DNA from 3 places in the Vibrio alginolyticus NBRC 15630 genome. Region 3 is predicted to be linked to each of the others. Evidence: predicted binding sites of a transcription regulator. Region 3 holds the regulator's gene; each other region holds the start of a gene.

Region 1 (4,281 bases), 1.7 Mb from region 3:
ACGAGCAAGAACAAAGACGCTGGGCACTACACTGTCGAGAAGTGTTTGAAAGCCAAATTGAAGAGTACATGCTGAATTTAGAAAACTTAGTTCACGAACATGAAAGTGACGAAAAGAAGATTGCGATATTAAAATCCGTGTACCGTTATGTAGAGAGCTTAGCTTCCTAACTCCTCCTAATACAAGCGCACCTTATGGTGTGCTTGTTGTTTATATACTGTCAAAATGATTAAAGAACGATTCTTACAACTGATCCAACTGCTCATTTCAATCTTCCTCATCATGGGAGCACTTGGCATCGGAATTACCATTCAAAAGTTCACTGGCGTTTCCGTTCCAGGAAGTGTCATCGGTATGCTCGTACTGTTTTTCTCCATGACTCTTGGGCTTGTAAAAGTCGACTGGGTCAAACCGGGCGCCACGCTATTTATCCGCTATATGATCTTATTGTTCGTTCCTATCAGCGTCGGATTAATGCAGCATTTCGACCTACTACTCGCCAATGCGCTCCCTATCATCGCTAGCGCGGTTGGCGGTTCACTCATTGTACTGGTCAGCCTCGCTTGGCTGCTAGATTACTTGCTACAGGAGAAACACTGATATGTGGTTAGTTGTTACCATTGCGGTTTTTCTTATCGCTCGTCAAATCGCAATCAAAGTGAACAATCCTCTAGCAAACCCTTTGCTGATCAGTATCGCAGTGCTCATTCCTTTGCTTACTTACTTAAATGTGCCATTTGAAACGTATTATGCGGATAACGAAGGAATTAGCTTTTTGCTTCAACCTGCTGTAGTTGCTCTGGCTTATCCACTATATGAACAACTACCACAAATTAAAGCAAACTGGCGAATCATCACTTTCGCTTGCACAGTAGGCAGTGTGATGTCGATGATGACAACCACCTTGTTCGCAGTCGCTTTCAAAGCGGATATCAGTTTAATCGCAAGTCTAGTGGGTAAATCCGTCACTACGCCAATAGCAATGGAAATTTCGAGTCACCTCGGTGGTGAAGCAGCCGTTGCGGCGATCTTGGTTCTGATTGTTGGTTTATTGGGCGCGATTTTGGCATACCCAATTTACAACTTAATTGGAATTAAACACCCGATTGCACGTGGCCTAACAATGGGTACCGTGTCTCATGCCTTAGGCACCGCGACATGTGCAGAGAAACAGCCCATAGATGCCGCGTTCTCATCACTCGCATTGGTTTTATGTGGGATCATAACTTCTATTTTGGCTCCAAGTTTTTTTGCTTTGGCGGTCTGGCTATATCAATAGTTAAGCGCTCTCGGTCTGCCCTCCTTCCGGCAGGCCGTAGCCTTTACGTTTCTTACTTATCCCTTTTCAAAACCCTATCTTATCTATCAAACTCACCCAGTAATATCGTGAAGGGACTTGACTGAGATATACATTCATAGCATTAGCATTCTAGCTGCTACCACTCGCTCTAGATTACGTAAGTATAAAGTAGCATAGCGGTAAAAGTCGCGTTGGTAACATACTCCTGCTCCTTGGTCATATGAATATATACTGATATGGTTAATTGTGAGACGGAGATAACGCTTCACACCTGTGCAATCGAATACATGTGTGAGCTCACTCTAATTATGTAACAGAATTATCAATTGCATTATTTATCGTGATCTAACGCACGGAACATTTCTATCTTTCACATAGAATAACTGTCCATGCAATAACAAGGATTCAACATGAAAAGTCGCATTGAACAGGCGCTAGCAGGCGCTCCAGAAGCACTTTCCAAACAACTTGCTCCTATCATCCAAGCTGATGATTTTGATGCTACGCTTTCAGTTCAACAATTTGAGCAGTTGCTTTCAGCTACCGGTCTATCAGACAAAGAGCTTCGTGTTGCGCTACTTCCTTTTGCCGCAGCGTACTCCTATGCTCCCCTTTCTGACTTTTATGTCGGCGCTATCGTTCGTGGTCTTTCAGGTCGCCTTTACTTCGGTGCCAACATGGAATTCTTTGGTGTACAGTTGGGTCAAACGGTTCACGCAGAGCAGTCTGCGATTAGCCATGCTTGGATGAAAGGCGAACGTGGTGTTAAGGATATCACTATCAACTTCAGCCCATGTGGTCACTGCCGCCAGTTCATGAATGAGTTATCTACCGCAAACGAGCTTAAAATCCAGCTCCCAGAACGTGAAGAAAAGTCACTTCATGAATACCTGCCTGAAGCCTTTGGACCAAACGATCTCGGTATCGAGTCCGGCTTAATGGCAGAAGTTAAACACCAATTCTCATGTGATGATGAAGACGCACTCATCCAAAGTGCAGTTGAAGCGATGAACATGAGCCACTCTCCATACACCAACAACTTGAGTGGTTTAGCATTAGAGATGACTAGCGGCCGTGTATTCCAAGGCGCTTATGCAGAAAATGCAGCGTTTAATCCTAGCTTGCCACCGCTACAAGTTGCGCTAATCCAAGTTTTACTTGCGGGTGAAACCTTTGACAGCATCAAAGCCGCTGCATTGGTAGAAAACTCTGAAGGTAAGATCAGTCACTTAGCCGATACGCAATCAACGTTGGAAGCGTTGAATCCAGATATTCCGCTTAGTTTTGTCAACGTATAAACGACAAATTCAACAAAAAGCTCTACAACATGTAGAGCTTTTTTATTACCTAAAAACCAAAAGCAAACGTTTGCTTTGTCATAAAACTTCAGTATGATCTCCTGCAATTTCTGTCTCATCACTCTATTTTGTAAGGGAACACTATGTTTGGCACTGCAACTAGCGCAAATGCTACCCGTGTATTACTTTTAGGCTCTGGCGAACTCGGTAAAGAAGTCGCCATTGAATGCCAGAGACTTGGTTTAGAAGTGATTGCTTGTGATCGCTATGCCAATGCTCCAGCGATGCAAGTCGCTCACCGTAGTTATGTTATCGACATGTTAGATGGGAACGCCTTAGAAGAAGTTATTACGAAGGAACAACCTACTTACGTCGTACCAGAAATTGAAGCCATCGCAACCGGCAAACTGGTAGAGCTTGAAGAAAAAGGACTGAATGTTGTTCCAACCGCTAAGGCAACCAGGCTAACAATGAATCGTGAAGGTATCCGACGTTTGGCAGCAGAAGAACTGGAATTGACGACTTCACCTTATCGTTTTGCAGATAACTTTGAAGACTTCAAAGCCGCGGTTGAACATGTGGGTATTCCGTGCGTGGTGAAGCCAGTGATGAGCTCTTCCGGTAAAGGGCAAAGTGTTATCAAGACCGAAGACGACGTTACAAAAGCATGGGATTACGCTCAGGAAGGCGGACGTACGGGTGCAGGTCGCGTTATCGTGGAAGGTTTTATCGACTTCGATTACGAAATCACTTTATTGACCATCAGAGCCGTTGACGGTGTGCATTTCTGTGCTCCAATTGGTCATCGTCAGGAAGATGGCGACTACCGCGAATCATGGCAACCGCAAGCTATGTCAGAAAACGCAGTAAAAGCAGCTGAATACACGGCTGAGAAAGTGGTAAACGCGCTCGGTGGCTACGGCATCTTTGGTGTAGAGCTGTTTGTCAAAGGCGATAAAGTCATTTTCAATGAGGTCTCTCCTCGCCCTCACGATACGGGTATGGTTACAATGATTTCGCAGGAAATGTCTGAGTTTGCTCTCCACGTGCGCGCGTTTACCGGAATGCCAATTAATAATATTGTGCAATATGGCCCATCTGCGTCTGCTGTTATTCTTGGACAAGGGACTTCCACAAACATTCGCTTTGAAAACCTAAGCAAAGCTTTAGCTCAACCTCAAACACAAGTTCGTCTATTCGGTAAGCCAGAAATCGATGGTCGCCGCCGTTTAGGTGTTGTCCTTACGCGACGAAAAACCACCGAAGAAGCCGTTCAAGATGCTGTTGAAAGTGCTTCAAAAGTGAATATCATTTATTAAATACGAACCACTCATACAAAAATAGCGCAGCTCAAATTGCTGCGCTATTTCGTGTTCCAAACCGAAGAGAGCCTATTCACTCTCGATTAAGTACACTTCTTCAGAGAAGCGACTTAAGCCTTTTTTCGCAATTTTAGGATGATTCTCGTCAGCTTCATCTACGTTCAAACAAGTAACTTTGTAACCTGAAAATAACTGCTCAATCTCTTCGACCGGCACGCTAAATGGAGGCCCCGCCATCTCTTCTTGAGGATAGTTGAGTGTAACAAGCAAAATACGACCGCCTGGGTTCAAAAGTTGCTTGAGACGCTCTACATACTCCTCTCGCATATCTTGCGGTAAAGCAACCAACGCGGCGCGATCA
Region 2 (4,281 bases), 860 kb from region 3:
TGTATGGATGTGGCGACGATTAAGGCTCATGTTGTCTCTAATGTGAGGAACATTGCGAGGGCCTGCCACTTTTGTTGCCAGTACTACTTTTTCTCTTTTGCCGCTTTTTGCTAACCAATTACCGATGTATTGCTCGGTAAGCCCTTGTGTTTCCGATCTTGGCGGTACAGGGTACATCTCTGCGGTATCGATGAAGTTCACCCCATGATCGAGGGCAAAGTCGAGCTGTTCAAAGGCGTCCTTTTCTGTGTTTTGCTCGCCAAACGTCATAGTGCCGAGGCAGATTTTACTGATCTCAAGTGATGAGTGCGGTAGTTTTGTGTATTGCATATCACGTCCTTGAAGAGTTACCGACTAAATAAGTGACTCCAATATAGGGGATTTTTAGCCGCAATCGCAAATGATTTACGTATAAAGGGAGAGCAAACTCGAAAGCTACAGTTAGCCTAACTACACTTAAATAATCGTGTGAAGGAGGTATGTTATGCAGAAGCATCAATTGGACATGTGGCTACATGGTCCACATAAAGATACTTATAAAACTCCCAAAGTATTTGTGATTGGGTGTTCTGATGTCTCTGACTATCTTTTAGCTGTGGAGTACAAGCATCAACTTGAGCCGATTAAAGACGGTGAAGACCCGATACATTTTGGCTCTCTAGACTTAGTAAAAGAAGAACTATTGAGGCTAGGGGTCGATAAAGCGTATTTAAGGCTGCGCAATGCGTATGACGAATGTGGCACTGAAGAGGCAGCCTCATACTGCGATATTGAGTTATCGCTCGTGACGCACTAAATAGCTGATATGGTTTTATTCTGGTTGAGTGTTAATGTAGTGCTTGAGTAAGATCTGTTCAGTAAACTGTGTTCTAAGGTAAAAGCCTCGGGGCAGAGTTTTCATCGGCTTACCATTTGAGTTGTATGCTTCGGTGAGCGCTTTTGCATTTGCGGCTTTAGGGCGAAGATGCAGCGCTTCTCCGTGTCTGGCGGAAATTTGATCAAATCTTCCCAAGACGATCATCTCCATTAACTCTTCCCAGTCATTTCGCAAAATCCGTTCTTCTTCTTCATCTGGTGACCAAATGAGTGGACTGCCCACACGTCTTTCAGCGAGTGGGATTTCTCGTTCTCCTTCTACGGGTACCCAAAGCACGCGAGATAGCTTGTTTCGAACATGACTTGTTTCCCATGTAAGACCATGAACACCAGTGAGGGGAGCCACAGAAACAAAGGTTGTTTCTAAAGGTTTGCCAGAATAACTGATCGGAATACTTTTCAACTCGATCCCTAGTTTTGCGAAATCTTGTTGAGGTTTACTGCCAGCTGGAGCGCCCAAGTGCCATTCGAGTAATTGACCCACCCAACCTTTATCACGTTTTAAGTTTTCAGGAACAATCATATTCGCCTCGGCGGCCAACTCAGCAAAACTGAGTCCTGCCATATCATGCGCTCGTTCCAATAGCTCTGCTTCTGTTTGTGGTTCTGGTTTCATAGTTACAAGGTGGTATTACAAAAAATATAGTTTATCAAACTCCGACCAAATCTACTGTTTAAGATTTCACCGAGGCGGTGTAAGAACGATCAATTCATAACTTATCCACAGGTGGAGGAGGTATTGATAAGATCCTGGCGGGGTCTGTATGAATAAACAGGGGTTAAAATGCATTTTTGGGGTTGATTTTGTTGTAATCATCTAAACGAATAGCAGGTGAGTGTGGATAAATAGCCTGTTGGTGGATCTTTGACCGATCTGAGTTTGGTGAAAAGATCATCAAGAAACTGAAGATCGAATTATCGTTGTTTTTAAAAATAAATACTTTTTTATCAATGTTTTATGTTTATTTTTTGTTTCTTCATCTGTTTTGCTTTTGATGGGATTGAACTGAATTACTCATTTGAATTGAATTCTTCACAAAGTTATTCACAGAAAAGGTGAATAAATGTGGGCAATGTCTCACTCTTGTGTTGATAAGGTATGGTTTGATTAAAAGATATCCAAAAATGCTGAAAAGGTAATAAATCTTGCTCATATCACATCAGTAAGTTTGCTAGTAATGGGGATATGTGGAAAAATCACGGTAATAAAAAATTTATTCATAGAGGTTAGCCAGTGATAGATGGCGATGGTTACCGACTTAATGTTGGTATTGTGATATGTAATAACCATGGTCAGGTCTTCTGGGCTAAACGATACGGGCAACACTCATGGCAATTTCCACAAGGTGGGATTGACGAAGGTGAAACCCCTGAACAAGCCATGTTCAGGGAGTTATACGAAGAAGTCGGTTTAACGAAAAAAGACGTTAAGATCATTGCAACAAGTCGTCATTGGTTAAGATATAAGCTACCAAAGCGATTGGTGCGTTGGGACTCCAAGCCTGTTTGTATCGGCCAAAAACAGAAATGGTTTCTGCTGAGATTAGAATGCGATGAGTCTCGCATTAATATGCAACGCGGAAAATCCCCTGAATTTGATGGTTGGCGCTGGGTAAGTTACTGGTATCCAGTTAGGCAAGTTGTTTCTTTCAAGCGAGATGTTTATCGACGAGCGATGAAAGAATTTGCATCCTTAGCCATGCCTTTTCGAGAGAGAAAAGCGAAAGGGAAAAGAAAAAAGCAACGTAGAGGATAATCATGCTCAGTCAGCTAAGGGAAATAGTTGAGAAAGTCTCCAGGGTCGATGATGTGCATCTGGCACTCGATATATTGGTGAAAGAGACTTGTGCTGCCCTTAGTACTGAGTGCTGTACTATCTATCTTGCTAATGAAGAAATGCAGCGCCTTGAGTTAATGGCAACTCAAGGCCTTATTTTTGAAGGTGATAGTATTCATATCAACTTCAATGAAGGCTTGGTTGGGTTGGTAAAACGAAGCGCTGAACCCCTTAACCTTGCCGAAGCCTCAAAACACCCCGAGTTCAAATTCTTTCCTCAACTCGGCGAACAGATTTACCACTCTTTTTTAGCTACTCCAATCATTCATCGTAAACAAGTTTTAGGTGTGTTGGTGATCCAACAAAAAACGCCGCGCTTGTTTAGTGAAATGGAAGAATCGTTTCTTGTTACCTTATCCGCTCAGTTAGCGGTGCTCATTGCACATGCGCAGAATCTTGGGCATTGGCAGTTAGCATCTAAACCCACGGTATTAAAAGGTTTGCCTGCGTCTACTGGTGTCGCGATTGGAGAGTTTTGGTTCGACAATACCCAGCCGAGTTTATCGGATGTTTTCCCTTCGTCCACGTTAGATAAGGAACGCGAGCACGAGACATTACTGGTGGCCATAGAGCGAGCGTTAAATGACTTTCGCCGTATGCGGAAAAAGCTGGACAGTGAAATCAACAAAGATGCGCTGGCGATCTTCGATCTGTTTACTCACTTACTGAATGATCCGATGCTTCGCGGTGATTTGAAGAAGCAGATTGAAAAAGGAGACAGGGCAGACTGGGCGTTACGCCAAGTTGTAGAGTCATACTCGAATCGATTTGCCAGAATGTCGGATGTATACATGCGTGAAAGAGCGCAAGATATCCGAGAGTTAGGGCAAAGGCTGCTCTATTTTCTGCACAACAGTGAGCAAGAAAATTCTGCAATTGATCGTCCCATTATTTTGGTGGCGAACGAACTCACTGCCACCTTGCTCGCTTCTGTACCTAAAGAGTTTTTGTTAGCCGTCGTATCATTAGAGGGAGGCGCAAACTCTCACGCTGCCATTTTATCTCGAGCTCTTGGGGTCCCTGCAGTCATGGGCGCCAACATTAATCTGGATGTGGTGAATGGCAAACTCGGGATAGTCGACGGCTATACGGGTGAGATCTTCTTAGAGCCAAACCGTCAGTTGTTGCGAGAGTATCGCAGCTTAGTAAGCGAAGAGTCTGAATTGTTTGCCATGGTAAACAAGGACCTCGCACTCCCTGCGGTTACGCAAGATAATCACCATATCGAAATTATGCTGAATGCGGGACTCAGTGCAGACAGTAACATTGCCATCAACACAGGTGTTGATGGTGTTGGGTTGTACCGAACTGAGATTGCATTTTTACTTCAGCATCACTTTCCTTCGGAAGATGAGCAGTATCATCAATACCAAGCAATACTTAACAGCTATCCGAATCAACGAGTAGTGATGCGTACTTTGGATATTGGTGGTGACAAACCTTTGCCGTATTTGCCCATCGAAGAAGATAATCCGTTTCTAGGCTGGCGTGGCATTCGTTTTACATTGGATCATCCAGACATTTTCTTGATCCAGCTGCGTGCAATGTTAAGAGCGAGTGCAGAAAGC
Region 3 (4,281 bases):
TGAATTCGATGATTTGATCACGGCACCACTGCACGGCTTTAAAGACGCACAAGATTATTACGACCAATGCTCTGGCTTAAGTAAACTACAACAAATCACGCTACCGACACTGATCATCCATGCCAAAGACGATCCGTTCATGACCGACGATGTGATCCCGAAGTTTGTTCTGCCAGATAACATTGATTACCGTCTCTTTGAGCACGGCGGCCATGTTGGCTTCCTGACAGGAACGGCGTTAAAACCTAAGTTTTGGTTGGAGGAAGCGCTGCCTGCGTATTACGAAAGTATCGCCGCAGATTACCTTTCTGCTGTATCCAAGCAACGAACGCAGTAAACTAGCCGCTCATCATAAAAGTTAGAGGTATTTATGATCATTCCATGGCAAGACATTGCGCCGGAAACATTGGAAAACTTAATTCGTGAATTCGTCTTACGCGAAGGAACGGATTACGGAACCGTCGAGGTTTCTTTGCAAGACAAAATTGATCAAGTTAAAGCTCAATTGGAAAAAGGTGAAGCGGTTATCGTGTTCTCTGAGCTACACGAAACCGTCGATATTCAGCATAAAACAAAATTTTAGACCCTTCACATTTTACCGTATCCCACTCGATGACAAGGTATTGTTACGTGCTATAGTGGGATATCGACCGTGCAGTAGTAACTCTACTGCACATTACAGGTAAGTAATTTTCGACAAGGTTTGTCATGTCAGCTAAACACCCAATTATTGCGGTTACTGGTTCGTCCGGTGCCGGCACGACCACTACATCTGAAGCCTTCCGTAAAATGTTCAATATGATGAACGTTAAACCCGCATGGGTTGAAGGCGATAGCTTCCATCGCTTTACTCGCCCAGAAATGGACATCGAAATTCGCAAAGCCCGCGAGCAAGGTCGACACATTAGCTACTTTGGCCCACAAGCTAATGACTTCCCGGGATTAGAAGAGTTTTTCCGTAAGTTCGGGCATGACGGTACTGGCAGCGTGCGCCGTTATCTGCACACGTTTGACGAAGCGGTTCCCTACAATCAAATGCCAGGCACGTTTACACCGTGGCAAGACTTACCCGAAAACAGCGACGTGCTGTTTTATGAAGGGTTACATGGTGGCGTGGTCGATGGCGATGTTAATGTTGCTCAACATGTGGATTTCTTAATTGGCATGGTGCCGATTGTGAACTTAGAGTGGATCCAAAAATTCGTACGTGACACTCGCGATCGCGGCCATTCGCGTGAAGCGGTAATGGACTCAATCGTGCGATCCATGGACGATTACCTCAACTATATCACTCCGCAGTTTTCTCGTACTCACATCAACTTCCAGCGCGTACCGACCGTTGATACTTCCAACCCACTTAATGCAAAAGGCATCCCTAGTTTGGATGAGAGTTTTGTGGTGATTCGCCTACGCGGTATCAAGAATGTCGACTTCCCATATCTGCTGGCCATGATTGATGGCTCATTCATGTCACGCCACAACACGATTGTCGTACCCGGCGGTAAGATGAGCTTTGCAATGGAGCTCATAGTTCGGCCTATCCTACAACAGCTCATCGAAACAGGGAAAATTGGCTAAAAACCTGCCTGCGAAGATGTTTACTTTTCATACCGTGATCATGTGCACAGTTTTGCTTACAAAATCTCAATCATGGCACGATTAAAATCAAGAAATCGTTTTCGAAAAAGGATACTATTTCTTACCGAAACACAAGAGAGCTTGCAGCATATAAAAAGTGCTCTTATTCTAGTAGGCCTAATTCAGGCTTAGCTAAAATATGGATAGCGCAAGCGTACCCTGCAGAGGAAGTGAGATATTATGGTTCTAGGTAAACCTCAAACCGACCCAACATTAGAGTGGTTTCTTTCACACTGTCATATTCATAAGTACCCTTCAAAGAGCACGCTAATTCACGCGGGCGAAAAGGCAGAAACTTTGTACTACATCGTTAAAGGTTCTGTTGCGGTTCTTATCAAAGACGAAGAAGGTAAGGAGATGATCCTTTCTTACCTAAACCAAGGAGACTTTATTGGTGAACTTGGTCTATTCGAGGAAGACCAAGAGCGCACAGCTTGGGTTCGTGCTAAATCTCCTTGTGAAGTTGCTGAAATTTCTTTCAAGAAGTTCCGTCAGCTTATCCAAGTAAACCCAGACATCCTAATGCGTCTTTCTGCGCAGATGGCTCGTCGTCTTCAAGTAACTAGCCAAAAAGTGGGTGACCTGGCGTTCCTAGACGTAACTGGTCGTATCGCTCAGACGCTTCTGAACCTTGCAAAACAACCAGACGCAATGACTCACCCAGACGGCATGCAAATCAAGATCACTCGTCAAGAAATCGGTCAAATTGTTGGCTGTTCTCGTGAGACAGTAGGTCGTATTTTGAAGATGCTAGAAGAGCAGAACCTAATCTCTGCTCACGGTAAAACCATCGTGGTTTACGGTACTCGTTAATCTCAAACTAGAGTGACACGAACAAAATTATAAAAGCCACCAATGGCAACATTGGTGGCTTTTTATTTGCTCATGACCAAATGAGATAGGGTGCAGCGAACACTAATGAGTAAGCTTAACAGGTTAACCCTAAAACTTAGCCATTCGTACTTTCAAAGATTTTGTCAGCTGAAGCGGCCACGAAACCTGGGTACAAATCACCATTTTCCATCGGATAGCGCTTAGCAAATTCATAAAACCCGCCAGGGATAATTTCAGTGCCTTCGCTAAAACGAACCGCTACTTTATCTGCCATGGTCGATGACTGCTCTAGCAACACCTCAGGAGTGCCCTTCACTTCACCACCATTTTCATTAATGGTAAACCCAGCGGTACGCAGATGATCGTTTACCTGCTTCACTTCTTCATATTCATTGAGCTGGTTAACGCTCACCGTGAAGTGGTTTGCTCCGTAACCATGCGCCGCAAGCCAAGATGCGTACTCACTTTCTTTAGCCAACGTTTGGTAATCAGCAAAGCTTAAATCCCACAAGCGTCCACCATGTAAGAATGCGCTATCGTTCAGCTTGTCAGCATCGACTTGTGCCACCAAATTTTTCACAATCTCTTGTAGCTCAGACGAGCACTCTTCAACTTTTAGCTCACTAATAAATACTTTAGGTTTCTTCGGATCTGGGTGCTCATAGTGCTTAGCAACCAGCTTTTTGCTTTCGAAAACGTAATCACCACACGCCTTGTAACCAATAGCTACAAATGGCTTAGCTAGAGTTTCAATACCAAGAGGCGCGATATTGAAGGTACGTAAAGCTATATGATCATTAATCAGAGGCTCATCTTCTTGAAGCAGCTGATGCACTTTAGCCGCCGAAGGGCAAAGACGTTGAATGTAATCTTGCCATAGCGATTCAAATAACACATCGGGCGTCATAACGACTCCTTGTTACGAGATGTAGAGTTTAAAGGTAAGCGGAAGTTGGCTGCTCGTTCACAACAAAAGTTGTCCAGAATAATGAACGAGCAACCATCAACCTGTGACGGTAAATGCCAGTCAGTCAACACGCTTTTCCGAGTCTTTGCTCACTTTTCGTGTTCTGCCAACGATCACTACAACCCATACCTAAATGATGCGCCGGCAAGGTGAGCCGCAATGCATAGTTGCGACTCTATTATTAAATCTTATAGCGCTACACCTGGACTCAATGTTGCAGGCAAGACAGTTTCTTGACCTTCCATTGATGCCATTGGGTACGCACAGTAATCTGCTGCGTAGTAAGCGCTTGGACGCAAGTTACCCGACGCCCCCGGACCACCAAATGGTGCATCACCACTTGCACCCGTTAACTGGCGGTTGCGGTTCACGATGCCGGCACGAATGTGGTCCACGAAGTATTCCCACTCTTGGTCGTCGGTTGAAACCAAGCCAGCAGATAAACCAAAGCGCGTATCGTTTGCTAGCGCTACGGCTTTGTCTAATCCTTCGTAGCGCACCACTTGCAGAAGTGGGCCGAAGTATTCTTCATCTGGTAACTCAGCAATGTTCGTTACATCAATGATACCAGGAGAAACAAACGCCGCCTCTCCTGCTTTCGCTTCAATCAAGCTTTCACCGCCAAGAGACTGTAGATTAGCTTGTGCATCAAGAATAAACTTGGCTGCCACGACCGAAATTTGCGGTCCCATAAATGGCGCAGGTTCTGCAAATGGTTGGTCTACGCGAATATTGCGTGTCGCTTCAACGAGCTTGGTGATAAGCGCATCGCCTTTTTCACCCAATGGCACATACAAACGACGAGCACACGTACAACGCTGCCCAGCACTGATAAACGCTGA

The links. Region 3 encodes CRP, which controls carbon source genes, mostly activating them, when cyclic AMP is high. Its sites were predicted from a motif close to TGTGANNNNNNTCACA; they were not measured.
Region 1: cdd (cytidine deaminase) is a predicted target of CRP. The motif match lies at 1,591-1,606, and genes of this name have one in related genera.
Region 2: rppH (RNA pyrophosphohydrolase) is a predicted target of CRP. The motif match lies at 1,942-1,957, and genes of this name have one in related genera.

Annotation. Positions count from the first base shown of each region.
Region 1 covers NC_022349.1:373,176-377,456, reverse strand. The annotation lists gene sbcB (exodeoxyribonuclease I) at 1-170, shown strand, start outside; gene N646_RS01625 (CidA/LrgA family protein) at 226-600, shown strand; gene N646_RS01620 (LrgB family protein) at 602-1,279, shown strand; gene cdd (cytidine deaminase) at 1,711-2,598, shown strand; gene purT (formate-dependent phosphoribosylglycinamide formyltransferase) at 2,742-3,917, shown strand; gene N646_RS01605 (thiopurine S-methyltransferase) at 3,990-4,281, opposite strand, start outside.
Region 2 covers NC_022349.1:2,886,684-2,890,964, forward strand. The annotation lists gene N646_RS13265 (NADP(H)-dependent aldo-keto reductase) at 1-330, opposite strand, end outside; gene N646_RS13270 (DUF6482 family protein) at 485-796, shown strand; gene mutH (DNA mismatch repair endonuclease MutH) at 812-1,492, opposite strand; gene rppH (RNA pyrophosphohydrolase) at 2,111-2,632, shown strand; gene ptsP (phosphoenolpyruvate--protein phosphotransferase) at 2,635-4,281, shown strand, end outside.
Region 3 covers NC_022349.1:2,031,043-2,035,323, forward strand. The annotation lists gene N646_RS09280 (hydrolase) at 1-337, shown strand, start outside; gene N646_RS09285 (YheU family protein) at 371-583, shown strand; gene N646_RS09290 (phosphoribulokinase) at 709-1,578, shown strand; gene crp (cAMP-activated global transcriptional regulator CRP) at 1,819-2,451, shown strand; gene N646_RS09300 (DUF1338 domain-containing protein) at 2,588-3,379, opposite strand; gene astD (succinylglutamate-semialdehyde dehydrogenase) at 3,628-4,281, opposite strand, start outside.